Regions from separate parts of the Salipaludibacillus sp. HK11 genome, predicted to be linked through region 3. Evidence: riboswitches for the same ligand, from Rfam matches in the RefSeq annotation. Region 3 holds a riboswitch; each other region holds the start of a gene.
What was found. Region 3 has a riboswitch for S-adenosylmethionine ahead of ACM26V_RS19710 (methionine biosynthesis PLP-dependent protein). Riboswitches for the same ligand answer to the same signal wherever they lie in the genome.
Positions count from the first base shown of each region.

Region 1: linked by a shared signal. The riboswitch ahead of metK (methionine adenosyltransferase) and the one ahead of ACM26V_RS19710 (methionine biosynthesis PLP-dependent protein) in region 3 are both predicted to bind S-adenosylmethionine.
Region 2: linked by a shared signal. The riboswitch ahead of ACM26V_RS12895 (methionine ABC transporter ATP-binding protein) and the one ahead of ACM26V_RS19710 (methionine biosynthesis PLP-dependent protein) in region 3 are both predicted to bind S-adenosylmethionine.
Region 4: linked by a shared signal. The riboswitch ahead of ACM26V_RS12975 (homoserine dehydrogenase) and the one ahead of ACM26V_RS19710 (methionine biosynthesis PLP-dependent protein) in region 3 are both predicted to bind S-adenosylmethionine.

Region 1 covers NZ_CP181045.1:2,346,927-2,354,234, reverse strand. Annotated here, with positions in the region: gene ACM26V_RS11610 (ABC transporter ATP-binding protein) at 1-755, opposite strand, end outside; gene ACM26V_RS11605 (ABC transporter substrate-binding protein) at 796-1,791, opposite strand; gene ACM26V_RS11600 (alpha/beta hydrolase family protein) at 2,001-2,783, shown strand; gene pckA (phosphoenolpyruvate carboxykinase (ATP)) at 2,819-4,396, opposite strand; SAM riboswitch class I at 5,084-5,201, shown strand; gene metK (methionine adenosyltransferase) at 5,396-6,607, shown strand; gene ACM26V_RS11585 (gamma carbonic anhydrase family protein) at 6,679-7,197, opposite strand.
Region 2 covers NZ_CP181045.1:2,645,382-2,652,689, reverse strand. Annotated here, with positions in the region: gene ACM26V_RS12915 (hypothetical protein) at 1-276, shown strand, start outside; gene ACM26V_RS12910 (hypothetical protein) at 360-626, shown strand; gene ACM26V_RS12905 (MFS transporter) at 689-1,969, shown strand; gene ACM26V_RS12900 (SCP2 sterol-binding domain-containing protein) at 2,067-2,402, shown strand; SAM riboswitch class I at 2,484-2,597, shown strand; gene ACM26V_RS12895 (methionine ABC transporter ATP-binding protein) at 2,845-3,870, shown strand; gene ACM26V_RS12890 (methionine ABC transporter permease) at 3,923-4,552, shown strand; gene ACM26V_RS12885 (MetQ/NlpA family ABC transporter substrate-binding protein) at 4,586-5,515, shown strand; gene ACM26V_RS12880 (carboxymuconolactone decarboxylase family protein) at 5,907-6,284, shown strand; gene ACM26V_RS12875 (hypothetical protein) at 6,611-6,739, shown strand.
Region 3 covers NZ_CP181045.1:4,137,968-4,145,275, reverse strand. Annotated here, with positions in the region: gene ACM26V_RS19720 (bifunctional homocysteine S-methyltransferase/methylenetetrahydrofolate reductase) at 1-1,108, opposite strand, end outside; gene metC (cystathionine beta-lyase) at 1,127-2,296, opposite strand; gene ACM26V_RS19710 (methionine biosynthesis PLP-dependent protein) at 2,297-3,424, opposite strand; SAM riboswitch class I at 3,571-3,677, opposite strand; gene ACM26V_RS19705 (GyrI-like domain-containing protein) at 3,807-4,280, opposite strand; TPP riboswitch at 4,746-4,856, shown strand; gene thiW (energy coupling factor transporter S component ThiW) at 4,978-5,460, shown strand; gene ACM26V_RS19695 (beta-class carbonic anhydrase) at 5,896-6,462, opposite strand; gene ACM26V_RS19690 (ArsR/SmtB family transcription factor) at 6,578-6,796, opposite strand; gene ACM26V_RS19685 (SRPBCC family protein) at 6,859-7,284, opposite strand.
Region 4 covers NZ_CP181045.1:2,661,831-2,669,138, forward strand. Annotated here, with positions in the region: gene ACM26V_RS12960 (spore coat protein) at 47-385, shown strand; gene ACM26V_RS12965 (methyltransferase family protein) at 947-1,300, shown strand; gene secY (preprotein translocase subunit SecY) at 1,372-2,673, opposite strand; gene ACM26V_RS12975 (homoserine dehydrogenase) at 2,865-4,160, opposite strand; SAM riboswitch class I at 4,270-4,424, opposite strand; gene ACM26V_RS12980 (metal-sulfur cluster assembly factor) at 4,536-4,850, opposite strand; gene ACM26V_RS12985 (DUF438 domain-containing protein) at 4,916-6,157, opposite strand; gene ACM26V_RS12990 (DUF1858 domain-containing protein) at 6,171-6,395, opposite strand; gene ilvD (dihydroxy-acid dehydratase) at 7,090-7,308, opposite strand, start outside.

The DNA.
Region 1 (7,308 bases), 1.8 Mb from region 3:
GACTCCATCTCCTTCCATATCGTTTGGAACAATGGATTGAATTCATGATTGGCACGGACGTCAAAAGGTAACATTGTTTGCAGGTTAGCAGGAACGATAAATTGTTCTTTAATGCGCCCAGGACGTTCACTAAGAAGAATGATCCGGTCAGTCATCGCAATTGCTTCACCTATGTCGTGTGTGACAAGTATCGCTGTTTTGTTATGTTCCTTTATTGTTGAAAAAACGAGGTCTTCGAGTTTTAATTTTGTTTGATAATCTAGTGCAGAAAATGGTTCATCTAATAGTAGTAGTTTCGGATCTGTTGATAGCATTCTAACTAAAGCAACACGTTGCCTCATCCCACCAGATAATTGTGATGGGAAATGTTCCTCTTTATCAGACAATCCAAGCGTGTCAAGCAGCTGATAAGCAAGTTCCATGTCTTTATCCTCTGTCTTGCCCATTGTCGTTAATCCCAAAGTAATATTATCTTTGATAGAAAGCCAAGGAAATAAGTAGTCTTGTTGCAGCATATAGCCTGTTTCTGGTGTAGGATTTTTAATGCTGACGCCATCTAATAAAATCTCTCCTACTGAAGGGTGTAGAAGTCCGGAAATAAGAGAAAGGAGAGTGCTTTTACCACAACCACTCGGCCCAATAATCGAAACAAACTCCCCTTCTTCAATCGATAAATTAATCTCTTCTACTGCGGTCGTCCATGAATCATAACTAAAAAATGTTTTTTCTAATTGCTTTAGCTCAAGAAAGGCCATGTCACTCCCCCTTCCTTTCATACATTTGACTATCGTTCTATTACTCTTCTGTTATTTTGTCAGCCACCTCTCGATTGACTAATTCGTCATAATCGATATCCATCGGAAGTTCTCCCGATTCATCCATAATCTCTTGGAGAAGGTACCAACCATCTTCACTCAATAGAGGGGAGGTTGCATAGGAACCTTGATCTCTGTAACGAATAAAGACTTGTTCTATTACGTCTAGCGTTGTATCGTCGAAAAATGGCTCAATTGCTTCTGCCACGGTAGTTGCGTCTTCCTCTTCGATCCATTGCTGAGCTCGGTATATAGCACGAGTAAAGTTTTCGATTGTTTCAACGTCCTCATCAATGAAACTTTGCTTCGCCATATAAACAGTGTATGGAATTTCACCGGACTGGGTGCCAAAAGAATCAACAATGTGGCCAATTCCCTCTTCTTCAAATAACGTCGCCTGTGGTTCAAATAGTTGAACATAATCTCCAGTTCCCGATGCAAAAGCGGATGGAATATTTCCAAAGTCAATGTTTTGAATTAATTCACCTAAATCTTCATGTGGGTCAATTCCATTCAACCTCAAAACGTGTTCACCAACCATTTGCGGCATACCACCCTGGCGTTGCCCAAGAAAGCTTGTGCCTTTCAGATCTTCCCACTCAAAGTTTTCAACAGGCTCACGGGATACGAGGAAAGTTCCGTCTGTTTTTGTTAGTTGTGCAAAATTTATAGGTGGATCGTTTGCCTCTTGTGCATAGACATACATTGACGTCTCTGCTCCAACGAGAGCAATGTCAGCACCATCTGAAAGAAGAGCCGTCATTGTTGTGTCTCCACCCCATGTGGTCGTCAATTCAACATCTAATCCCTCATCTTCGAAAAAACCTTCGGACAGAGCAACATATTGTGGAGCATAAAAGATAGACCTCGTCACTTCTGCAAGTTCCACCTCTGTTAAGTCTTTCTCCTGATTACATGCCATCAACAAAATCGCTGGGAAACAAATCACTAGAAATAACTTTTTCCATCGACACATTATTGCTCCTCCTTCATTGAATAAGTATTTGCATAAATAAAATATGTAACTATGAAGAAAAGTGTGCAGGTGCCTTGGTGAAGAGCATGCGAAATAGGTTAGCAACACTAGTTAGCTTTTCTCTAAAATCAGATCCAATTATGATAAGCTATAAAGATAAATATTTTTCCGCATAGACTACTGTGTTCATTCAACCAGGAGGGAATGTCATGAAACATCTGATTTCGTCTGAACCTATCATTTCACCTTCGTCAAGGTTTTCTTTATACATAGTGACGTATTGGTCCGGCGAATTTAAAGTGAAAGGCTACTTAATAGAACCGAAACAAACAGGAAATTATGATGCGATCGTTTATTTAAGAGGTGGAATCAAAAGGGTTGGCATGGTTAGAATTGCAAGAATTATTCAATATGCCGCTGAAGGATTTGTTGTTTTCGCACCATTTTACAGAGGGAACGAAGGTGGCGAAGGAGTAGAGGATTTTGGTGGGGAAGATCGAGAAGATGCATTTACTGCTTTTGAACTAATCAGCTCACATCCAAGAGTCAACAAAGATCGCGTACATGTTGTTGGCTTTTCACGAGGTGGAATTATGGCCGGATTAGTCGCAGCTTCCTATAATCCCGCTTCAATGGTTTCATGGGGAGGAGTGTCGAATTGTCTATTAATGTACGAAGAGCGACCTGACCTCAGAAAAATGCTACGCCGCTGTTTTTCCGGGGATCCGAAACAAGCTGGCGAAACGTATAAAGCAAGGTCATCCATCACATTAGCTAACAAGATAACTTGCCCCGTATTAATTATTCATGGTGAAAAAGATGAGCATGTCAGTGTGGCTCACGCCCATCAACTGCACGACAATTTAAGAGAATACAATAATCATGCTGAACAATGGATTATTAAAAATAAAGGACACCTTTTGTCGGTGAGGGAGCAGCTATCTTACACGAAGAGTGCTTGCCAATGGATGCACCAACAGACTGAAACATAAATCCCCAGGCATTATTATGCCTGGGGATCGATTCTTTATATGATTGTACCACCTTTAGCAATATTTTGTGGTATTTTTCTAAAATTCTTAAAGTTATCTTTGAATTTATGAGCAAGCTCAATTGCCTTCCTGTCATAGTCTTCTTTATCAGCCCAAGTTTCTTTAGGTTGCAACACTTTATCAGGAACACCAGGACAATTAACTGGAATGTGTAGACCAAATATCGGATCTTGCGTCGTTTCCACTGTATCTAATTCACCTTCTAATGCTGCGTGGATCAATGCGCGAGTATATCGTAAACTCATACGTTCTCCAACACCATAAGGTCCTCCTGTCCACCCAGTATTAACGAGGTAAACATCGGTGTTATGTTCTATCATTTTGTCCCTCAGCATTTCAGCATACCTAGCACCAGGCAACGGAAGAAATGGTTCACCAAAACAGGATGAGAATGTAGCTTGTGGTGAAGTGACACCACGTTCTGTTCCAGCTAATTTACTCGTGTAACCGGAAAGGAAATGGTACATCGCTTGCTCCGGTGTTAGTTTACTGATGGGAGGTAAAACACCGAAAGCGTCTGCCGTCAAAAATATTACTGCGTTTGGGTGACCTGCAATACTTGGCTCTAGTGAAGATGGAATGGCACTGAGTGGATAAGCCACCCTCGTATTTTCCGTATAATCCGATGCATCGTAAATAGGTTCCCGTGTTAATTCATTGATGACGACATTTTCTAATACCGACCCGAATCGAATCGCTCTATAAATTTCAGGCTCGCTTTCTTCGGTTAGCTTAATACATTTTGCATAGCAACCACCTTCAATATTAAAGACACCATTTGAAGACCAAGCATGTTCATCATCTCCAAGTAGTGAACGGTTTGGATCTGCGGAAAGCGTTGTTTTTCCTGTTCCTGATAGTCCGAAGAAAAGTGCTACATCCCCTTTTTTACCAACATTTGAAGAACAATGCATCGTTAATATATCTTGTTCAGGGAGAAGGTAATTCATTATTGAAAAAATAGATTTTTTCATTTCACCTGCATATTCAGTTCCCCCAATTAGTACAATCCTTTTTTCCATTGAAACGATTACAAATGCTTCTGAATTTGTACCATCAATTGTTGAATCAGCTTTGAATCCTGGTGCCGATACAATTGTAAATTCAGGTAACAGGCTCTTTAATTCTTCTTCTTCAGGTCGAATGAAAAGTTGACGAACAAATAAATTATGCCAGGCAAACTCGTTAACAATACGGATAGGGAGTTGATATTTTTTGTCGGCACCAGCAAAGCCATGTCGAACAAACAATTCTTCCCTATTAGCTAAATAATGTAACACTTTCTCATACAAGTGTTCAAAAGCCTCGGCAGAGATGGGGATGTTTACTTTTCCCCAACAAATATTATCCTTTGTTGAGATCTCTTCCACAATAAATTTATCCTTTGGCGACCGACCTGTATACTTGCCAGTTGTTGCGCGAAAAGCACCAGTAGATGTTAATACACCTTCCCTACGCTCTAAGGCTTTTTCAATTAAATGTGGAACAGATAAATCTTTGTGGATGTTTTCGCCCTGCAATACACGACCCAACGCAGCTTCGAAATGAACCATACTCATGTTCTTCACCCTTTCTTTTTTTCATTCATTTATATTTCCTAAAGTGATGAATACACTCACCATACGGATAAACGACAGTTGAATGAACAAAACTACAAAGATGAACGATGATTTTAATAAAATGGATTCACCGAATTCTGGGCTACTAAATTAGTTATAATGGTGGTTTAATCTAAAGGAATAGCGTACTTAGCGAAAAGAAAGTAGTATTAACATTTCTGAAATTTTTGTGTAGTCTATGGTACCTGATTCGGTGACCGAGGTGTTATAACCAAATAATATAAGTGTATTGAAAGCGTTTTAATAATCTTGTGCAAGAAGAAATGTAGTGTAAAAATATCCGATATAATTCGTTAATAGGTGTTTTGTGGAATTTGTGGGATGACAGACTTGGAATGACGTATGGACGAGAGCAACTTCGCGATTAGATGTTCGCAGTTTAGTTGTACCATGTCAATTGGCTAGAGGATGACTGTGATGATGGAAGTGGAATCATTAAAGGTAGATGAATTACGTATAACTTTATTTTAATATATTTTATGAAACGAAGATATAGATTTTGAAAACCGTCAACAGATCGTCATATTTGTGAAAATGTGAGCAATGAAATATATTCAATATATCTCAAATAGATTTCTTGACATGAAGCGAAAAATCATGTATTCTTTTGGCGAACGGATACTCTTATCCCGAGTAGGCGGAGGGACAGGCCCGACGAAGCCCAGCAACCATCACCACTTCCAAAAAGGTGAACGGTGCTAACCTGCAAGACATATTTGTGTGTCTTGATCGATAAGAGGTGAAAGGCGAATGGATCGTAACCTTTTCCTCAACTGGGGAGAGGTTTTTTAGTTTATATGGAAAAATAAGAGTCTATTTAAATCTTGATCGGTTGTTGATTAAGACCATTCTGCTTGGATAACGAGTACCGTCGATTATGAAGCTCATCTTATATACACATTAAAGGGGTAAAATACCGGGGAGGTCGTAATTGTGGCAGGAAAAACGAGATTATTTACATCAGAATCAGTAACAGAGGGACACCCAGATAAGATTTGTGATCAAATTTCGGATGCAATTTTAGATGAAATAATGAAAAGCGATCCAAATGCTCGAGTGGCGTGCGAAACATCTGTAAACACAGGTTTGGTGCTAGTCGCTGGTGAAATATCAACTTCTACATATGTAGATATTCCAAAAATAGTACGAGAAACAATCAAAGGAATTGGTTACACGCGTGCAAAATACGGTTTTGATTATGAAACATGTGCCGTATTAACGTCGATTGACGAGCAATCTGCCGACATTGCACAAGGAGTAGATCAAGCGTTAGAAGCTAGAGAAGGCAACATGTCAGATGAAGAAATAGAAGCGATTGGAGCAGGGGACCAAGGTCTTATGTTCGGTTATGCTGATAATCAAACTCCCGAGCTTATGCCTTTGCCAATTTCATTATCACATAAACTCGCTCGGCGTTTAAGTGAAGTACGTAAAGATGAAACCATTTCTTACCTTCGTCCAGACGGTAAAGTTCAAGTCACAGTAGAATATGATGAAAACCAGAGGCCTCTTCGTGTAGACACGATTGTGATTTCGGCTCAACATCATGCTGAGATAGAACTTGATCAAATTCAAGAAGATTTAAAAGAGAAAGTTATTAAACCAGTTGTACCTAAGGAATTGTTGGACAATGAAACGAAATATTTTATTAATCCAACAGGTCGCTTTGTAATTGGCGGTCCTCAAGGTGACGCCGGGTTAACAGGAAGAAAGATCATCGTTGATACATATGGTGGGTACGCTCGTCATGGTGGAGGTGCTTTTTCTGGTAAAGATGCAACTAAAGTTGATCGTTCTGCCGCATATGCCGCTCGCTATGTTGCGAAAAATATTGTTGCAGCAGGTCTTGCAGACCGTTGTGAAGTTCAATTAGCGTATGCGATTGGTGTTGCTCAACCTGTCTCGATCGCGATTGATACATTTGAGACTGGGACAGTATCAGAAGACGTCTTAGTTCAAGTGGTTCGTAAACTATTTGACCTTCGTCCAGCAGGGATTATTAAAATGTTAGATCTTCGACGACCGATATTCAAGCAAACAGCTGCTTATGGTCACTTTGGTCGAACAGATATTGATCTTCCGTGGGAAGCGACAGACAAAGCGGAATTAATGAAGCAAGAAGCGCTTCATATTGACAAGGAATAAATCACAAAGAACGCGAGTGGAGAAATCCATTCGCGTTCTTTTGCTCTGATAATCTTTCCAGTTAGTAATGATCATTCGTCAACGAGTGATTTGTAGTACTTTCCTTTATCAACATAACTATCCCGAATTCTTTTCATATCAGCAAGGTCAGCATCAGATAAATCACGGACGACTTTGGCAGGGCGACCTAAAGCAAGTTTATTAGGTGGAATTGTTTTACCAGGTGGCACGAGACTACCTGCACCGATAAAGGCTCCTTCACCAATTTCAGCGCCATCCATTATCGTCGAGCCCATGCCTATCAAGGCATTTTTTTTAACAAGGCAGCTATGTAAAATACATTGATGTCCGACAGTTACTCCTTCTCTTAAAATCAATGGCAAATCCGGACTTTGATGTAATGTGCAATTGTCTTGCACGTTCACAGACTTTTCAATGATTGTTGGCGCTACATCCCCGCGAATGACAGTATTAAACCAAATGCTAGCATCTTCCTCGATTGTCACATCACCAGTTATCACGACGCCATCTGCGATAAATGCAAACGGATCAATGGAAGGGACATGGCCCTTATATGGATAAATTTTCAATGACACTCACTCTCCAATCATAATTTCTATAAGTTTAGTTTAACAAAGCCATTACAATAATAGAAAGGAATCCACTCCTTACACTTGACGAATTATGAGAAGAAAGCGAAG
Region 2 (7,308 bases), 1.5 Mb from region 3:
ATTGGAAGAGAAGGGTCACAAGAAGGTGCGGCTTGTGCCCCATGGCGAGCAGAATTGGAAGGGAAGTGTCACAAGAGAGAGCGAGTTGTGCCCCATGCCGAGAAGAATTTGAAGGGAAGTGTCACAAGAGAGAGCGAGTTGTGCCCCATGGCGAGTGGAATTGGAAGAGAAGGGTCACAAGAAGGTGCGGCTTGTGCCCCATGGCGAGCAGAATTTGAAGTGAAGTGTCACAAGAGAGAGCGAGTTGTGCCCCATGGCGAGCAGAATTGGAAGTGAAGTGTCACAAGAGAGAGCGAGTTGTGCCCCATGCCGAGAAGAATTTGAAGGGAAGTGTCACAAGAGAGAGCGAGTTGTGCCCCATGGCGAGTGGAATTGGAAGAGAAGGGTCACAAGAAGGTGCGGCTTGTGCCCCATGGCGAGCAGAATTTGAAGGGAAGTGTCACAAGAGAGAGCGAGTTGTGCCCCATGCCGAGAAGAATTGGAAAGAAAGGGTCACAACAAGAAAAGCGGCTTTCTCTAATGCACCTCCCCGAAACTTAGCTGCTGAAATTCTCAATCAGATAAAATCAACTCTTTTCAAATGGTATTCAATGACTTATTATTTAGAGAGGCGAAATACTATTTAATTTTCAGAGCCGATTTGCTGTGAAATATTGTCTTGAATGAGAAAGAAGAATGGGGAGAGAAAATGGCAAGTATACTAGGCGATTGGAAAGAACAATTCCGCTATTATAATAGAAATGTTCGGTTATTTTTAATAAGTTCCATGCTCGTTCACATTGGCATGGGGATTTTTATGATTATTTATAACTATTATATACGTGAACTTGGTTATGATGATCAGATGAATGGGTCTGTGATTGCGATGCAATCAGCAGCAACAGCTTTATTACTTTTGCCGGCAGGGATTTTAAGTGATCGCATCGGTCGCAAAAAATTAATCGTCGTTGGGGCAGTTTTTACTGCAATCAGCTTGTTACTTAGGGCAACATTGTCGATAGATATTTTGCTTCTTTCGGGTGCTTTTATGACAGGAATGTTTATGGCACTTATCCAAGTTTGTTCGATTCCTTTGCTAGCTGAAAACTCTACGGAAAAACAACGCGTTCATTTGTTTAGTTTTAATTTTGCAATTATTATGCTTGCAAACGTGGTTGGGAATACACTTGGTGGAACACTGAGTGATTTTTTTAACGTTATTATAGGGCTGTCAAGTCTTTCGAGCATAAGAATCACTTTAATTATTGGTGTTGCTTTCTTCTTCGCATCTTTGATTCCAATGATAAAAATTCGCGAAGAAAAAAAACTAACTAGTAAAACAGTACAAGAACGTTCTTTCAAAAAACTGTTCAAGATACATCGAACAGGATTGAAAATTATCCTCTTATTTGCTGTTGCCCAAATTATTATTGGATTTGGTTCTGGACTAGTCATCCCTTATTTAAATTTATATTTTGTCGATAGATTTGAGGTGTCACATACACTTGTAGGACTTATTTTATCTTCTGGACAGGCGATGACCGCTGTTGCATTAATGATCGGGCCCGCTGTTGTCCGAAAAGTCGGCGAGGTAAGAGCTGTAGTGATACTTCAGTTATTATCGATTCCATTTTTATTAATTACTGCATTTACAGAAACACTTTGGATTGCTGTTATTGGGTTTTTATTTAGACAAGCCCTTATGAATGCCGGAAACCCAATCCAAATGTCATTAATGATGAAGAGTGTTGACGATTCGATGAAAGGCTTAGCAAACTCGGTTGGGCAAGCGGTTTTTCAGCTCGGTTGGGCAGTTATGGGGCCAATTTCTACGACGATCGTGATGGTACATGGCTCGTATTCTGGTTATGCAATTGTGTTTTCAATTACAGCTAGTTTATATGTGATTGCAACAGTATATTTCTACCTAGTTTTTAGCAAGCCAATCGCTCATAAACAAAAAAATAAGCAAGAATCTCGAATAATATAAAGGAAAAAGACCTAGTTGTGGAGAACTAATTTAGAATAGAGATTCACGTTTACGAACGTTAGTTTTTTAAATGACGAACCAACTAGGGGCGAAATGTATGCGAACATTACTTGATTCTGTGATGAAAGAAATGAAGCGATCAGAACATATGGAAACTTTATTATTAAAACACCATATTCAACTATGCATTACTTCTGGAAGTGAATCCTGGTATATTGTATTTGATGGGCAAGTACCGCACTTCATATCGGCAAATGAAGAAGCGTGTGATGTAGTGATTGAAGGAGATGACGAAGCATTAACACAATTACTGCGCGGAGAAGATTTTTTATTGGCAATGAAACGACGTGGCGACCTTAATGTAACAGGCTCATTGAAATATTTGCTCTGGATCGAATCACTCTTTTATTTATCAAATTCAAATCGAAGATAACTGAATTCATTCTTGTGTTGACAAGATGAGTGGACAGTGATAACATCCATATCAGACTTTAAAAATTCTATTATATGAATTCTCTTATCAAGAGAGGTGGAGGGATTGGCCCTATGAAACCCGGCAACCATCAATTTCTTAAAAATGGAAGGTGCTAAATCCAACAAAACAGGAAACTGTTTTGAAAGATGAGAAGAAAGATTTCAGCGATGAATGAACCTTTCTGCTTTTCTTTCGGGAGTAGATAGGTTTTTTTTCTGTGCTTAGATCGAAGCATAAAGTGATTACTTATTGATTTAACTATTGTTAAGTCTCTTACTCTGTGTATTAACTATACTAAACAGGTTGGTTTACTTGATTTATAGATGTGAATTGAATATGCTTTTTAATAGCATTGTAGTTTATTGCTATTTGTAGAGCGACAAGAAAGCGAGTGATAGCAGTGATTAAATTATCAAAACTCGCCAAAACATTTCAGTTAAAAGATGGAAATGTAACAGCGGTAGATAACGTTAATTTAACGATTGAAAAAGGTGAAATTTACGGAATCATCGGTTACAGTGGTGCTGGAAAAAGTACGTTGATTCGGTTATTAAATATGCTTGAGACGCCTACATCTGGTGAAGTGACAGTAGCGGGGAAAAATATGAATAACCTCTCTAAAAAAGAGTTACGCTACGCCCGGCAAGAAATTGGGATGATTTTCCAACACTTTAACTTACTATGGTCAAGAACGGTTGCAGAAAATATTGCTTTTCCGTTGGAAGTCAAAGGGGTTGCAAAAGCGAATAGAAAGAAGCGAGTAGAAGAATTAATTAAACTTGTTGGCTTAGAGGGGCGCGGAGGTTCTTATCCTTCACAGTTAAGTGGTGGCCAAAAGCAAAGAGTAGGGATAGCACGTGCGCTTGCTAATGATCCGAAAGTTCTCCTTTGTGATGAAGCGACATCTGCGCTTGATCCTAAAACGACTGATTCGATATTAGATTTACTTGTTGACATTAACCAAAAGTTAGATTTAACGATCGTATTAATAACGCACGAAATGCACGTCATCCGAAAAATTTGTCATCAAGTTGCGGTGATGGATGGTGGCCGAATTGTTGAGGCCGGGCTTGTATTGGATGTTTTTAAACAGCCGAAAGAAAATATGACGAAGGAATTTGTCAAACAAGTAACCGAACCGGAAGAAACAGAAGAAGCGGTTCGGCATTTGTTAGCAAATGAAGGCATTGGGCAAATTTTACAACTTACATTTGTTGGTGGGGAAACAAACAAGCCACTCATGACAGATGTTGTCCGTAAATTTGACGTCTCGATCAGTATTCTGCAAGGGAAAATTTCTCAAACGAGAACCGGTCCATATGGATCCTTGTTTATTAGTGTAACGGGAGACAATCACTTAATAGATGACGTGATTTCGTTTATCCGTGAGCAACAAGTGGAAGTCGAGGTGGTTCACGGTGGCTAATATTTTATTATTAACAAATAATTGGTTATTACCAAATGTTAATTGGGACAATATGAAAGTAGCAACAGAAGAAACGATTTATATGTCACTTATTGCATTACTTTTTACGTTTGTTATCGGTATTTTCCTTGGTTTAATATTATTTTTAACCGACCGAGGGCAACTGTGGCAAAATAAAGTGATTCATGGAATTACTGCTGCCTATGTTAATATTTTTCGTTCTATACCATTTATTATTTTAATTGTTCTTCTCATACCTTTTACACGATCATTAGTAGGAACGATGCTTGGTCCTACGGCAGCCTTACCAGCTTTGATCATTGGTGCTGCTCCATTTTATGCAAGGATGGTAGAAATTGCATTAAGAGAGATTGATAAAGGAGTCGTTGAGGCGGCCAAGTCGATGGGGGCAAATAATGGGCAAATTATTTTCAAAGTTTTATTACCAGAATCAATGCCTGCACTTGTATCAGGAATTACAGTAACAGCGATTGCTTTAGTTAGTTACACAGCGATGGCTGGTGTTATTGGTGCAGGTGGATTAGGTGATCTAGCCTTCCGCGATGGATTTCAGAGAGGCAATCCTGATATCACATTGGTAGCAACAATTGTTGTACTCATAATCGTTTTTATTTTACAGTATATTGGCGATTATTTGACAAATAAATTAGATAAGCGATAACCGCTTAAAAAAAATCAAGGGGGAAACATCATCATGAAGAAATACTTACAAAGTTTAAGTGTCGTAGCATTATCAGTAGGACTCCTCGCAGCATGTGGCGAAGGGGAAAGTAATAACGAAGAAAATTCAGCAGGTGCCAATAATAACAATGAAGAAGCATCTAATAATGCAGGTAATGAGAACGAAGAAGCATCAAATAACAACGAAGCTAACGAAAGTGTCGAGCTTGAAAGCTTAGTTGTAGGAGCTTCAAATGTTCCTCATGCGGAAATTCTTGAGTTCGCTTCACCGCTTTTAGAAGAAGAAGGAATTGCATTAGAAGTCGTACCTTTCAACGATTACGTACTACCTAACGAAGCTTTAGCAGAAGGTGAGTTGGACGCTAACTATTTCCAACACATCCCTTACTTAGAGTCGCAAATTGCAGAACATGATTATGATTTTGTTAATGCAGGTGGGATTCACATTGAACCGATTGGTGTTTACTCTCAAGACTATGCAACTTTAGATGAATTACCAGATGGTGCGGAAATTATCATGAGTAGTGCCGTATCAGATCACGGTCGGATCTTGATGATGCTTGAGGAAGAAGGCTTAATCACATTAGCTGAAGGTGTAGGCATTGAAGCTGAAATTAGTGACATTGTTGAAAATCCACGTGATCTTCAGTTTCAAGGAAATGTAGAAGCAGCGCTGCTTACACAAGCATATGATGTTGGTGAAGGTGATGCGGTATTGATTAACTCGAACTATGCGTTGGATGCTGGTTTAAATCCATTAGAGGATGCAATTGCAACAGAATCAGCAGATCTGGATAACCCTTATGTGAATGTAATTGCTGTAAACAGTGGTGACGAAGATGACGAAAGAATTCTAACACTACTTGATGTATTGCGTTCAGAAGAAGTCCTAGATTTCATTATTGAAGAGTATGACAATGCGGTTGTTCCAGTAACTGAATAATAGCAAATGGATTGAATTTGGCAGTACCTCTAAACAGAGGTGCTGCTTTTTCTTTTGGCTTTTTTAGATACTGATTGGAGTTGAACAAGTGGTGGATATGGAGAGTAGGGAGCAAAACCGCTTAATTACGAGCTGAAGAAGGATATGGGGAGAGAATTTGGGAGTGAAAAGGCGTAATTGGAACCGAACAATTGTGGAAGTGAGAAGATAGGAAGCAAAACAGCCGTAATTCGATCCGAACAATTCAAAATGCTAAAGAGTACGGATCACAAACGACAATTCCCCAGCAAAATATTCTTAAGAATCTTAAATGTTTTTAAACCTCTTTACATAGATATGGATTTTCTAGCCAAAATAACATTATTACATTGATTGAAGGAGTGGAACGAGAATGGAAGAGCAGCATTATGAAGAGTCATCATCAATTCAGGGAGCATTGCTTCATTATAAAGAAGGTATGGGAAGATTTGCCGAACAAATGCCTGACATAGCCCACAAGTATCATGAGTTTTCGGAGGCTTGTTTCCAAGAAGGGAGTCTTTCTAAAAAAGAAAAACAGTTGATTGCATTAGCAATTAGTTTGAATGCACAAGATGAATATTGCATGATTTATCATGTGAAAGGGTGCTTAGATCAAGGAGCATCCAAAGAAGAAATTTTAGAAGCGGTCGCCGTTACAGGTGCGTTTGGCGGCGGCGCGGCGCTTAGCCAAGCGGTCACATTAATTGAAGATAGTATTACAGAATTTACGGAAGGTTTTCTGTCATAATAAGGTTAATTGTGATGATTTCGCTTCGTATTATAAAAACAAGAGTAATTGCTAGTAATGCAGAAGGATTCTATTAAAAATAGTGGTGAGGTTTCTTGACACAATCACATGGGACTGTGTCAGATAATATCACAACAAATGAAGATTGGTTCAAAACATTCAGAATGCTACAATAAATCTTGTTAATAACGATTGCCCAAACAAAGTTGAATTGTAAAAAAAGTTTAATTAATGCTTTGGTCATGAGCAATCCAAAAAACGAGAAGGGAATGTGATTTATTATCAATCAGATTCATACGAAACACACAGGTGAGATGGAAAAAGCGATGTACCAATCATATGGAATCGGGTATGTAGAGTATAACCTTACATTAGACAATCGCCTTAAAGTAGAAGAAGAAAGAGAAAAAGATTACCGCAAGAGTTTAGCCATTGTGGAAGAACTGCAAAAGTAATCGTATCGAAAAAAATGGGAATACTCCCTACCAATATTTTTATAAAAAACGAGTTGGTATGATTTCATACTAGCTCGTTTTTTATACTTTAAAAATGTTTAACTTCGCTAAAGGGTTAAAGTATAAGAAAAACTAAGGCTTTCGCCGTGAAGGACTTGGCGATAAGTCTTAGTTTTTCTAGTGAGGTTGAGTCCTAGCTCATCACAATATATAATAGTTTTGATTAAGTAAACAAGAAGGCATATTCCTATTGTAATTAAGATTCATTCTCAATTAGATACCGGAAATTTACACCTATTGAGAAAATTATAGTTACTTAAGTGCCGATCAATGAAGTGACAGACATCTGATAAACTAGAAATAAAGTAGAATTTCTATAATATGAGAAGAGTAATCAGTTAGTTTTTTTATGATTTTCTTATGTGTTTGTTGGATTTGATGCATAGAATCAAGCTGTTTGGAGATTATTAGGGGAATGATAAAAAAGAATTATGTATATTCCTTGAACTGTTTTTGGATTTGATATAAGATTGTAATGAGAATAAATTGAGAATGTGGTGGATCTATGT
Region 3 (7,308 bases):
CCAAGTTGTCAATTCGAGCTTGCGCTAACGAATTATCTGCCAACGTCACCGCATCCGCACCTGCTTCTTTCAGAGCTTGTGCACCCTTCATGAATTCAGGTGCATGTGACAAAGCTTTCGGAGGATCCAATTCGACGATCACCGACTGCCTTCTCTTAGAAAAATCAGGTAATCGCTCTTGTACATCTGGTGTTTTTACCACAACGGTCGGCCGCTTTGTTTCTTTGACTACCTTGTCTTTCACCGGAACTAATTGCCTCTTTTGCACAGCATTGCGAATCTCTTTGACATGTTCAGGAGTCGTTCCGCAACACCCTCCAATAAGATGAACCCCTTGTTTAACTAGCGGTTCAGTCATATCACCAAAGTACTTTGGATTCGATTGATAAAAGAAACGTCCGTCACGGACATTAGGTAAACTTGCATTCGGATATACACAGAGAATCGCCTTTTCCAATAATGGAACTTCTTCTAATGATCGCAACATATGGTAAGGACCCATTCGGCAATTTAAGCCAACGACATCCGCTCCTTCAGATTCCAAATGCTGAAGTGCTTCTGTTAACGTCTTTCCACCTTGCAGTACACCAATATCTCCTAATGTTACTTGGGCAATAATAGGCTTCGATGTCTTCGCACGTAGGTATCTCACAATTTGCGATAACTCTGCAAAATCATAAAAAGTTTCCAATAAAAAACCATCGACTTCTGTTTTAACAAGAATATCGGCTTGTTCCTCGAGGCTTTGTTGAATATCTTCTAACTGGTATTCTTTTTGATGAATACTGCCAATCCCACCAATGGTTGCAACGACATAGGCTTTATCCTGTGCCACTTCCTTGGCGACCTTTACGGCTTCGTTATTTAATTCCGCAACCCGCCCCTCTAACTGGTAACGACTCAATTTCAATGAATTCGCTGCATACGTATTCGTTTGAATGATGTTTGCGCCAGCAGAAATATATTGGTGGTGGACCGATTTTATTTTTTCAGGTGCAGTAATTGTTAACTCTTCAAAACAACCGTCCACGCCCTCTTGATATAACAAGGTACCCATGGCTCCGTCACCGATGAGAACCTTCTCGAATAAGTCTTTTCTAAAGTCCATTCCGGTACTCTCCTTTCGCTATTCCACTAGCGTTTCAAACGCTCGTTTAAAGTCGCTAATTAAGTCCTCAGGTTTCTCAAGTCCAACCGATAAACGTAACAAGCCGTCAGTGATTCCTCTCTTCGCTCGTTCATCAGGAGGCATCGCGGCATGCGACATCTTGGCAGGATAAGACAAAATCGATTCAACAGCACCGAGACTTACCGCAAAAACAGGTATTTCGACAGCATCAACGACTTTTTTTACTGCCTCTCTGTCAGCGAGTTCAAATGAGAGAACGGCACCAGGTCCATCTGACTGAGACTCGTTAATCTCATAACCTGGATGACCCTTTAACCCTGGATAATAAACATATTTCACAGCAGATTGTTCCGTTAGCCACTGAGCAATCATTTCAGCTGATTTCATCGATGCTTCCATCCGAGTATGCAATGTCTTCATCCCACGAAGGATCAACCAACAGTCGTTAGGACCAAGAATCGCGCCAAAACTATTTTGTAAAAACTTGAGTCGACTTGCCAATTCAGGATCTTTTACGACAGCAAGCCCAGCAACGACGTCACTGTGTCCGCCAATAAATTTCGTCGCACTGTGAACAACCACATCAACACCTAGGTCTAATGGTCGTTGCAGTACAGGAGTCATAAATGTATTATCTAACACCGTTAAGCAGTTATGCTCCTTCGCAAGCGAAACGAGCTCACGGATCGGTGTAATTTTCATTGTTGGATTAGATGGTGTTTCCATATGAATCATTTTCGTATTCGGTCTAATTGCGTTCTTCACTTCGTCGACATTAGTCATATCCACAAATGTATGTTCTATCCCAAGACGAGTCAGAACTTCTGTAGTAAATCGGAATGTTCCACCGTAAACGTCATCGGTAATCACCAAGTGGTCACCTGCTGACAACAACATGAATGTCGTTGAAATAGCTGCCATTCCAGACGCAAAAGCATATGCTGCTGTCCCATTTTCTAGTTCAGCAAACGTTTCTTCCAACGCTTGTCTCGTTGGGTTACCTGAGCGTGCATAATCAAATTCACCAAAGTCATCCAGACCTTCTTGGTGAAATGTGGAAGCCGGTTGTATAGCAACACTGACAGCACCAGAAGATGGATCTGTCTTATGTTTGTGGTGTAATAGTCTAGTTTGGATACTAAATTCATTCGAAATATCGTGTGTCATTTATTTTCCTCCGTTCGAGTCTCGTGCAAGGTTTAAAGCTTGATCTATATCACTAATGATGTCTTCTACTGATTCAATCCCAACAGAAAAGCGTAACAGTCTGTTACAGACACCTAGTTCTTCACGCACTTCTTCCGGTACATCTGCGTGTGTTTGCGTTGCTGGGTAAGTCATTAAACTTTCTACCCCTCCCAAACTTTCCGCGAAGGTGACGAGCTTTAATTTTTGCAGAAAAGGATTGACCCAATTTTCATCGTGAACCCGAAATGAGAGCATCCCACCTCTGCCTGGATAAATTACATCTAGGACTGCAGAATGATCCTTTAAAAATTCTGCTAATTTCTGCGCATTTTCCTGGTGCTTTTCCATTCTTAACGAGAGTGTCTTCATTCCCCTCATTACGAGCCAAGAATCTAATGGAGATAAGATCGGTCCAATACTATTAAAATAATAAAAAACTTTATCTGATAACTCTTGTCCTTTTGAAACGATAAGACCTGCGATCACATCGTTGTGTCCCGATAAATATTTCGAAGCACTGTGAATGACGATGTCGGCTCCTTCAATTATCGGACGCTGAAGGAGTGGCGTATAAAACGTATTATCAACAATCAGTAGAAGGTTGTTTTCTTTCGCTAATTTGCTAAAAGCTTTTAAATCTGCTTCTTGCATTAACGGGTTTGTCGGAGTTTCTATATATAACGCTTTTGTTTTTTCAGAAATGCGATCTTTAAAGAACTGAATATCACGAGCATCTCCGTATTGAAAGGAGAGTCCCCATCGACGCCACCCTTCTTCAAATAATCGGTATGTTCCTCCGTATAAATCATTCGAACAAAGAAGCTCATCACCGCTTTGAAATAACGAGAGAACGACTTGAATCGCTGCCATTCCAGATGAACAGGCAAAACCTCTGTCACCACCTTCTAATTCCGCAATCGCCTCTTCAAGTATTTGTCTTGTTGGATTACCGGTACGAGAATAATCAAACCCTGTCGATTGGCCGATACCTTCATGACGATAAGCTGTTGAAAAATAAACAGGAGCACTTACCGCCCCTGTAGCTGTTTCACTGCGGTTTCCTATTTGGACAAGTGTTGTTTCAAGCTCTTTTCGATACTTACTCATCAAAACTATCCCCTTTCTATTTCCATTAATTGTTCTCATTAATATAAAAAATTGGCTTTCATTTTATCATAATGTGAATGTAGACAAAAAAACTTCCTCTTATAAAATAAGAAGAAGGTTGTTAGTAAAGTGTTAAACTCGTCTTCTTCTTATCTGCGCAAGCTAAAAGCCTGCAGGAATTAGCACCTGACCACACGTGTGGCTGGTTGCTGAGATATCAAAGGGCCTTTCCCTCCACCTCTCATGATAAGAACCTGTCCGAATATTCTTTTATTTGTGAACGATTGTTCCCAATTGTAGCTGATTTTCATAAAACATGCAATAGTTTTTCACTATTTGACAATGAGTAACTATTTTTCTTTTACGAAAGCTTTATTGCCCATCATTTGATTACCGGAATGTGTATTTGGAACTCCGGCTCTTCTTTCAATATTTTTTCAACCGAATGCAATTCTATTTTAATCGGTAATTCATCAAAAGAATCGACTTGTTCAGGTTTTAAAGGAGTTAACCCTTTGTTTTGAATCTCTTGTTTAAGGTTTGTATATGTTTTTGCAATGTTCTCTTCTTTTTGATGCATCAAAGTGAAGTACGTTCCTTCTGGCAAAACGCAACTTACCATTCCAGTTGGGACCTTTATTCCTGTTTCGACTTCCCAACCAACATGGTGGGTGAACCCATTCGGACGATCATGAATTGAAACGCAGACTAATTCTGACTCGTTGATCTTCCCATCTATTTCCTCGCTACGATTTTTAACATCTTCAATTACTCTATGGATATCACCTTTTTCCGCTTCTGCAATTGTCCCTTCCCACGCCAAACCTACTATTAATCTTTCTTTCATTCCCCTCATCTTCACAGTAAATCCCTCCTCTGATTAAACTACGCTATTAATCGATTCTTTACTCCCTATTCTTCACTCTCCAGATAATCTCCTGCAAGAAAGTAAGATTACCTATCATTAGCAATGTGGGAATAGAACGTTTCCTACTTGTTAAATATAATATATATCATTCATTTGAGCCAATTTCATACATTCATCACTATCGCTATTGTAGAATTCTGTCATTTTATTACTATCATTTATTAAGTACTTTGTTCTTCAAGAAATGTCAATCTCATTACTTGTACTGGCGAATTCGATCGAGATCAAGGAACACACAGAGAACGACTAGTTCTTTTCACTGAATTGATCGATGAAACGCAAACTTAATAAGTTTTGCGTTTCATTTTTTTGTTTCAAATCTATTTATCTACACTGTTTTTGAAAGATTAGTTGACAAGGAAATTTAATCTGTTAAAATCAAAAGAAATATATATGAACTACTGGGGGTGCCCATTTATTGGGCTGAGAGAAAGGTGTACAGCTTTTTAACTCTAAGAACCTGATCTGGTTGACACCAGCGGAGGGAAGTAGCATAACTTTAACCGTTTCTATAATCATCTACTTCTGTTACCAAAGTCAGGTTCTTTCATCTTTATGAGAGGGCTTGGCTTTTATTTTACTTTATCCCTCTTGCGAATGTTAGTTCTATCAAAGGAGCAAAAAAATGAATCGGACACACAAATTAACTTTGATGGCAATGCTGATTGCGATTGGGATTGTCGGTGCCACCTTTATTTGGTTCCCCGCAGGTGTCGCTAGGGCTTATCCTGTCCAACATGCAGTAAATGTTATCGCAGCAGTGATATTAGGCCCTGGACCAGCTATCCTCATTGCCTTTGCAATTGGATTGTTACGAAATTTACTTGGCCTTGGCACGATTTTAGCTTTTCCTGGTGGGATGGCTGGAGCATTATTGGCCGGTCTCATTTATCGTTGGAGTAAAAAGAAATCTTCAGCAGTTATTGGAGAAATCATTGGCACAGGTTTCATCGGATCACTTCTAGCTGTTCCCCTTGCTCAATTTTTTCTTGGTCACGGGGGTGGAGCTCTGTTCTTTATCCCTGCTTTTCTTGTGAGCAGTGCTTCCGGGGCTGTATTAGCTTGGATCATTTTGGCTCGGATTCCAAAAGAAAAATTTAAAATTTAACAAGAGCAGCTGTCACCAAAATATTTTTTGGTGACAGTTTTTTTGCTTATGGAGCGATGTTTCTTGATTCTTTCAGGTGGCAAAATGTACGGTAGAGGTGATCTTGTACCCTTGGTGAGTCTTTCTGGAATGGAAAGGGCACAAGCGGTGGCGTCTTGTGACCTTAGCTAGCAGATTTAGAATAGAAGGGTCACATCTATTAAGGGGCTGGCGGTTTAATGACAGCAGGCTCATGTTCTTATGCAAGATCAAGAAAATGACAGCTAATAGCTATTGAAATAGGTAGCTTATAATAAAAAAAACAAAAGGAACCTTCATCAGCAAAGGAGAGGTCCTTTTGGCTTTTAATTTGAATCTTTATTTTATAAGAGACCAAAAGATCGTTTCCTAAGGGGGGCTTATTCAAAAACCGTTACGATACCTACTCTATATTCATCAACTATCTTTTAGTCCATCTACAACAACATCCAGTTTACCCGTTCCAGGGTCGATGACCAGTCCATGCACGGGAATTTCTGATGAAAACAATGGATGTTTCTTAATCATTTCAACACTATTTTCTACACTTTCTTCTACGGTACTAAAGCCTTTCAACCAAGCTTCCAAATCAATTCCAGCATGAGTTAACATTTCTATTGTTTCACTAGAAACGCCCCGCTCCTGTGATTTTTCTAAAAGCGATGTTGCACTATGTTTTAACATACCGCAATCGTGATGCCCTATAACATAAACTTCATCTGCTTCCAATTCATACACAGCAATTAGAATACTGCGCATAATACTACCAAATGGGTGCGAAACGATCGCCCCTGCATTTTTAATAAGTTTTGTTTCACCATTTTTTATATTCATTGCCTTCGGTAACAATTCTAGTAACCTCGTATCCATACATGCAAGAATAACCATTTTTTTGTCAGGGAATTTCGTCGTTCTATACTGAACAAAGTCTTCATTTTCAACAAATGCTTTATTAAATTCTAGAATTTTAGGTAGTGATGACATGTCATTCTTCCTCCTTAAGTAATGTTCGATAAGTTGAGTATTTTATCGTTGATACCATTTATTAGAAAGGTGCTAACCATAAATATAGAACTATCATAACATCTAACAGTATTAATTAGTTTCCTTGAAAATGTGCAAAAGATGCGAGAAATTCTTTCAATTCAACTAGCGGCTCTTCATGCAAATGGTATATTTTTTCTCTGCCACTCTTTTCAATTTTCACCAAGTCTGCTTCTGAAAGGATTCGCAAATGTTTTGATACAGCAGTGCGCGAGATGGGAAAATGATCGCTTATTTCATTAATAGAAAGATTTTTTTCTGATAGCAATTGCATTATCTTTCGTCTTGATGGATCGGCAATTGCCTGAAACACATCGTGCTTTAAAGTAGACGACACTAGTTTTCAACTACCCATCTTAATTCGGTATTAACAAGGCTATCCCAGCCTTTATTCATTCGATCTCTAACAACATCTTGTGTTTCTCCTGTGTTTGGAATAACAGCCTCAGCTTCTTTCCAACCGCTATGGATCAGGTTGAACTCAGTTAGAGCGCCTTTTTCTGTTAAGTAGAAGGAAACTATCCAGCCATTATGATCCCATGAGAACTGTAATTGTTTCGGCGCCTCAACTGATAACACTTTACATGGTGATGGTCCAAAAGGAGACTCGAGTTCAAATTCATGCCCTTCCTGAAGTTTGAACGTGTTAGGCATAAACCATGATTCCAGCCCTTCACTCGTTGAAATAGCCTTCCAAACTTTATCAATTGTAGCGTTAAAAACAACTTTTTTCTCTATTTGCTGTAATGAATTTTCTTCCAAAGTAATACCTCCTCAAATTATAAA
Region 4 (7,308 bases), 1.5 Mb from region 3:
TTGTCGAACAGAATGTTACCCATTTGATGAAAGGAGTAGTGATTTGATGAACCAGCAACAACAACAAAGTGGAACGAAAATAGAGAATCCAGAAACTCAAATTCCTAAAACCCCGCAAATGAACGACCGTGATTACATCAATGACATGTTGGCAACTGAAAAATATATGACTAGTTCTTATTCAACAGCTTTAAATGAAGCTAGCCATCAAGCTCTTTATGGAGATATTCAAGGGATATTTAACGAGTCTCAGCAATGCCAACGAAACTTATTCAACCTTATGTTTGAAAAAGGCTGGTATAGCTTTGAAGCAGAAGACGCACAAAAAATGAATCAAACTCATCAACAGTTTCAAGGATATTCAAACCAATTTCCGTATAATTAAATTAGAAAAGCAAGGTGATTGGGAACAAGTATTGTTCCTTGCGCCCTTTAGCGAGCTGTTCTCCAATTCATGGGGCACAAGTTGATACTTCTTGTGCTCCATATACAGGTGATTCAAAAATAGAGTCAAGCTTATAAAAATTTGATCTATTGAACCCTAATAATGTAATTAGTTTGTTTTAACAAATGAAGGGAGAATCGAATTCGATTCTCCCTTCAAACTTTTCTGAACAAGGCACAAATACGCTATTATATAACTTTCTTTCCCCTTCTAATCTTTACACGTAATCCCCATATTTCATCCAACTCTCCAGCCAGCTATTTCTTTCAAATAAGACTATTTTCATTAAATTCAGCTCACACTACTCATATGACTAATCAAACCGTTTTTATCAGCATTCTTTTATTAGGTATGACGGCGGAGTATTTCTTTTTCAAGAAAAGAGAGGACAAAAGGAAGGAGGGAACCGGGTACGTCTTTGTGCTAGTCACTTTAATTACGTCTCTTTTCCTATGTTATTTATTAAAAGATCACATGCCGCCTTCAAGCAACTATGCAAAAATGACCGGATTTTACTTTCTTATCCACGGTCTATTGATTCGCTTTTGGACTTATCAGATCGTGATGGTTCCATCAAACCATTTGATCTTGCCATTTTTTGAACGCCCGCTTTATAGCCATGGACCTTTTCGATACCACAGACACCCGTTTCATACAAGTCTATTTCTAATTACACTAGGATGCGGCTTGTTTATTAGCAACCACTGGTTTGCTTTTCCTGTTATCTTTATTTTACTGGGAAGTTCCCTCCACCCAGTAATGAAACAGGAAGAAAGGTATTTAGAAAAAAAATACGGTGAAATTTATACGTATTGGTGTAAACACAGATTTAGACTTCTACCGTTTTTTTATTAGATCAGCAATAATGTGCCATTGCGCAAAAAAAGATTGCCTTCCCAAAACTTTTGAGGAGGCAACCTTTTTAATTACGAACTTCTTTTCATGAATCCTGTGTATTTACGATCAATTAATTGACTTTCGATTCGCTTCATCGTATCTAATGCGACGCCAACGACGATCAATAGTCCTGTTCCACCTACTTGAACAGAAGGCGGTAAGCCAGCAAACTGAGCGAATATTAATGGAAAAATAGCGACAGTAGCCAAGAATAAAGAACCAACAAACGTCAACCGATACAACACTTTAACGATATATTTTTCTGTTGTTTTTCCTGGGCGGATACCCGGTATAAACCCATTCTGCTTTCGAAGATTATCTGCCATCTGTTCTGGGTTCATTTGCACAAATGTATAGAAATATGCAAAGGCGATAATAAGAGCAGCGTAAACCACCATCCCTATAGGATTTGTGTAGTCAAATGTATTTACAATCCAACTTGCAACTGGACTTCCTTCACCAAAGAAATTGGCAACCGTTGGTGGGAAAATAAACAGCGACATCGCGAAAATGACTGGAATAACACCTGCTGTATTTACTTTTATAGGTAAATGAGAAGATTGACCGCCTGTTGGCTTCCCTCCCGCAGACATTTTTTTCGCATATTGGACAGGAATTTTACGAACTGCCTGCTGAACAAATATAACACCAATTACAACCAATAGAATTACCAATAAAATGAGTAAGACTATAACGATATTAATAAATAGCTGCTCTCCAGCATCGACTAAATACATACCATAGAGTTGATTCACTCCATTCGGAATACCTGCTGCAATACCGGCAAAAATCATTATCGATATCCCATTCCCCACTCCGTGCGCAGTAATTTGCTCACCTAACCAAAGTAGAAATGCAGTTCCTGCTGTTAAAACAAGCGCAATCGTTAAATATGTCACTAATGAAGGATCGGGAACCAATCCCGGCATAATATTATTGAAACCGATAGACATTCCTATTGCTTGGATAAATGCAATTCCTATAGTACCATAACGCGTAACTTGCGCAAGCTTTTTCCTACCTGACTCCCCCTCTTTTGCCCATTCTGAAAACTTAGGAACGACATCCATTCGCAACAACTGAACAATAATAGAAGCAGTAATATAAGGCATGATTCCAGTTGCAAAAATCGAGAAGTTCTCTAAAGCGCCTCCTCCAAACGTGTTTAAGAACCCTAATGCAGCGAGACCATCAAAGTTCACCACATCCGCATTTACTCCAGGAGCTGGAATATGAGCGCCGATTCTAAAAACAATAAGCAATGCAAGCGTAAACATGATTTTGTTCCTTAGATCCCCAACACGAAAAATATTCTGTAATGTCTTAAACATAGAACACACCTCTACTCTATAAAAATATGTATAAATCTATTACGATAACTACCATTACAGAATACCACATTTTTCGTGAAATGTTAGAAAAATTTTAAAATATCTCATAAAACAGACTATTTATTGTAAATTTATTGTGACATTTAGTTTTTTAAATGTGTAAAAACCTTTATCCAATCACACTTTCAAGCTTATAAAAAAGTTGGTTCTTTTGCACCGTCCAGTTGAAAAATTTCCTCTTTATCACCAGATATCGGATAAATAACAACATTTTGGTTTTGTGAACCGATTAATTCGATCACTTTTGTCTCCTCACCTTTGACGATCATTGCCTCTCTTCCGTCAAAATTCTTGATATGCGTTAATTTTTCAATCAGATTATTGTTATCTAGCGGCAATGTTAACTGTTCTCCAGACACAAACCAAAACGTAACCTCTTGACTGACACTTTTAATCAATTTATTTAACTGATCAGACGAAGGTTCCGCTGCAAATTTATAAACGTCGAATGGGATTTTTTCGCTAGTGCCAGTCCAATCGTTTACTAAATCTTCTATCATAGCACTCGATGTAGGGTATTTTCCGGCTCCCGCTCCTTGAAAAAGTAATGAGCCGACAATATCGCCTTTGATATGAACGCCATTATTTACACCCTCTACACCATAAAGTGGATTTGTTGCTAAGACAAGCTGTGGTCTGACAGACGCAGTTATACCTCGCGAGTTCTTTTTCAATGAAGCTATATGCTTAATCCGTCCATTAAATTTTTCTGCTAACTTTAAATCTCGCGAATCTATCCCTCTGATACCAACTGGATTTTGCGTTACCCAACTAGGTGCAGTCTGATAAATCCATTGACTTAATATCGTCGTTTTATAATAAGCATCCCAGCCATCAATATCTTTATCAGGCACTTCCTCGGCATATCCATGTTGTTGAGCTTGTGCCAACGCATCATGAAAAGACTCTCCATCTTCGCGCATTTTCGTTAAAATAAAGTTAGACGTCCCGTTAACTATTCCCTCTACTTGCTCAACATCATTCGTTTTCAATGTATGACGAACACTAGTTAGAAGTGGAATTCCACCAGCAACTGCCGCCTCAAAAAACAAGCGACACTGAAAACGGTCCGCTAGTTCCAACAATTCTTCTCCATGCTTTGACATCAACTCTTTATTCGCTGTCACTACAGTGATTCCTTCTTGCAATAACTGTCTGACATATGGATAACCAGTAACGGCATCTGGGGACGCTTCAATGACTGCATCCAAATTAAATTTAGCCAAATCTTCAAATGTTGCTGTAAGAGTTGTATTACTATTCATTTCTCTCGCTTTATTTAAGTCTTTCACTAGTACCACTGGAATTTCAAATGACCCATCAATTAGTTCTTCTATTTTCGCTCGTTTATTTAGTAACGTTTCGTATACTCCACTACCGACCGTTCCAAACCCAATGATACCGACTTTTTTTACCAATTCACTCATGCTTAACACGCCCTTCTTCGACTTTGTAATAAACGTCATTAAAAATAGAAAAGCCTCCCTGTCAAATAAAGACAGAGAGACGAAAATATACCTATCGGCAGAAAAGTCTCTCTCATCTTTCAAAGGTCAGAAACCTTTGATGGAATTGGCACCTTTTGTCTGATAGAAGTCAAGTTGTGGATAATAACGTCCACACGAATTTCTATCTCTTACAATGGTTGCCGGGCTTCATAGGGCCAGTCCCTCCGCCGCTCTCGATAAGAGTTTTCTTACTATTTAACTATGATAAATTGATGTTTTGATTAGTATGAATAGTACCATGCATGATTAGATTCGTCAATTCTATTTTTTAAGACATTTATTACCGGTGACGTGTTAACCTGGAATTCGCAATGCCATTTTCGCATAGCGAGACATGCGTTCTTTTCCCCACACTGGGCTCCAAACGATATCCACTTCGACATGTTCAATCTCTTCAACCATGTTTGCCACTGTTGTTTTCACACTTGTGACGATTTGTCCTGCCATCGGGCATCCCATTGAAGTAAGCGTCATTTCAATATGTGCATCATTTTTATCTCCAATTTTCACATTATAAACTAACCCAAGATTGACTATATCCATATTAATTTCTGGGTCCACCACTTCTCCTAATGCTTCATACACTTTTTCTTCTATTATTTGTGTCATTGTTTGTTCCTCCTCATATTGTTAATGATTGACTCAATATTTTCTAGATATTTCTGTTATCTGTTTTAAGACATCAATCGCTTTTCACCCGTAATTTCCTGAATAGACTTGATGTTTTGTGTAAACTCCAACGTGCCTTTGTATTCTCCTTGTTCATTGCGAACAGCAAAGTAACGAATTAACACATATTTATCTTTGAACGGAATCCAGAAGTCTTCCACATCTTTTTCACCCGACTTGAATTCATCGAGAAGGGCATTGACGATATGAGAACTTTGCGGCGGATGGCAGTTTTGCACCGTTCGACCAATAATTGACTTTGTGCGATGGAAGACTCTTTCTTTTCCATGTGAAAAATAACGTACAACATCGTTTTCATCAATAAACGTAATATCCACGGGTAAGTGATTCATCATTAGTTCGAGTTGTTGGACAGATAAAATGCCTGTCTCTAATTGAATTACGCCCTCTTTCATAAATGTTCCATCATTGGTTAAATCAGCTCGATCCGGTTGCCATGGGGCTGGTGGTTCTATAAATGTGTACCCGATGACGTCTCCTTCCCTTTCAATCTTCAACCACTCATCTTCAGTCAGCTTTTCGAGTGCCATCGGTAAGAGGATATTTTCCTCTTTATATATCATTTCAGACACTTCATGAACAATCTCATTAACCAAATCAATCACACTATCTTTTGTCCACGTGTCCTCATTTAGCTCTAATCTCAACTCTTTTATCGTTGCGCGAATGCGGTCGTCAACGCCCCACATGACTTTTGTCGGTCCAAAAATACCGTATTTCTCCAAGTAGGGAAAGAGTAGATTTTCTTTTCGACTATAATGGTTATCTAACTCTAGCAAGGCAGTGATGTCGGCAAGAATTTTAGCAGCCTTTTCTTCGGATGGTTCCTTCTCAAATTGATCTCGATGTAATGCTAATTTAAAGTTCACATGGTGATCAATTTCTCTGTTTTCTTGAAAAAAAGTGTGGACTGGATGACCTAGTCGATTTTGCGGATCATTTGCCGAAGATCCATGAATTTCTTCAATTGACCCTTTGAAAACTGCTGTATGAACGGAACATAAACGTTGAACTTCTTCTACTGAGATTCCTTCTTCTTCCATTAATGTTTGTTCCATTTGTGATATTTCACTCACGCTAATGGAGTCAATCGCGCTTTCAAATCGTGCGCGAACATCCTCAACGTTTTTTCCCTCATGTAGTTCTTTGATGATATCTTTCAATAACGCCTGACGCTCCGTTTTTTCAACCGCACTCATTTCTCGGTTATTAATCATTTCACTCATTATATTTCCTCCTCTAATCGGTCGTTTTATACCCATGATTATTTAGTTGTTCACAGACACTTTCAAGCGACATCCCCATTGCCCGACACCCTTTTGGAATCGTCATAATTCTTCCTGCTGATTGCAGCATTCCAGGTTTAGTAATATTGACAAATCCAATACCGCGCATGACATCAGCTAATTCTGGATGTTCTGAGCACAATTCATAAACTGATTTCTTTAAAGATATTTCTTTCATGATTCATCACCTCTTTATTGTGATGTTTAAAGATTTTGGTTTTCTGCGTCTAATTGATAACTGTTTTCATTAAAAGAATATCATGGGGGAGGATTGCCTGATGTGATGTGAATCACTTAAATGAGGTTTTTCACGTTTTGGTCAATGTTTTTAAGATTTTTCCAATTTAACAATGGTAGTAATAGAGTTTTTAACGATTTTTGGATTTTGTTTGTGCCCTTTGTGAGTTCTTCTTGAGGAAACGATTGAATGAGAGAAGAATTCAGACGGATAGAGGATTCGGAAAGATATTAGCGCTACTTCTTGTGATCAGGTGGCGTATTGGTCACAAGCTGTTCTCTCTTGAGACCCTTCTTTCCAGATTCAAGTTCACTATGGGCACAAGCTACCGCTTCTTGTGACCCTTCTTCCCAAATTCAAGTTCACTATGGGCACAAGCTGTTCTCTCTTGTGACCCTTCTTCCCAAATTCAAGTTCACTAAGGGTACAAGCTACCTCTTCTTGTGACCCTTCTTCCCAAATTCAAGTTCACTAAGGGTACATTTCCTTGCTCCATGTACCCTTTCCAAGTCCGTTCTGCTAAGTTAAGCGCACAGCATATCGATGTCCATTACCACTGATCCTGCTGACCGTCTCCCTCTTCCAAAAAACACAAAAAGCACAGCCGATTAGGCTGTGCTTCATCTCTTAACTATTATTCTAAATCGTCGTCTGTTACTGCACCTTTGGATGAAGATCCTACAAGCTTGGCGTACTTAGCGAGAATACCTCTCTTATACTTCAATGCAGGTTGCTTCCATTCCGCTTTTCTGCGCGCTAATTCCTCGTCACTTACATGCATATTAATCTCTTGTGTTCCACTATCAATCGTCACTTTGTCTCCGTTTTGTAAGAGACCAATTGGACCTCCAAC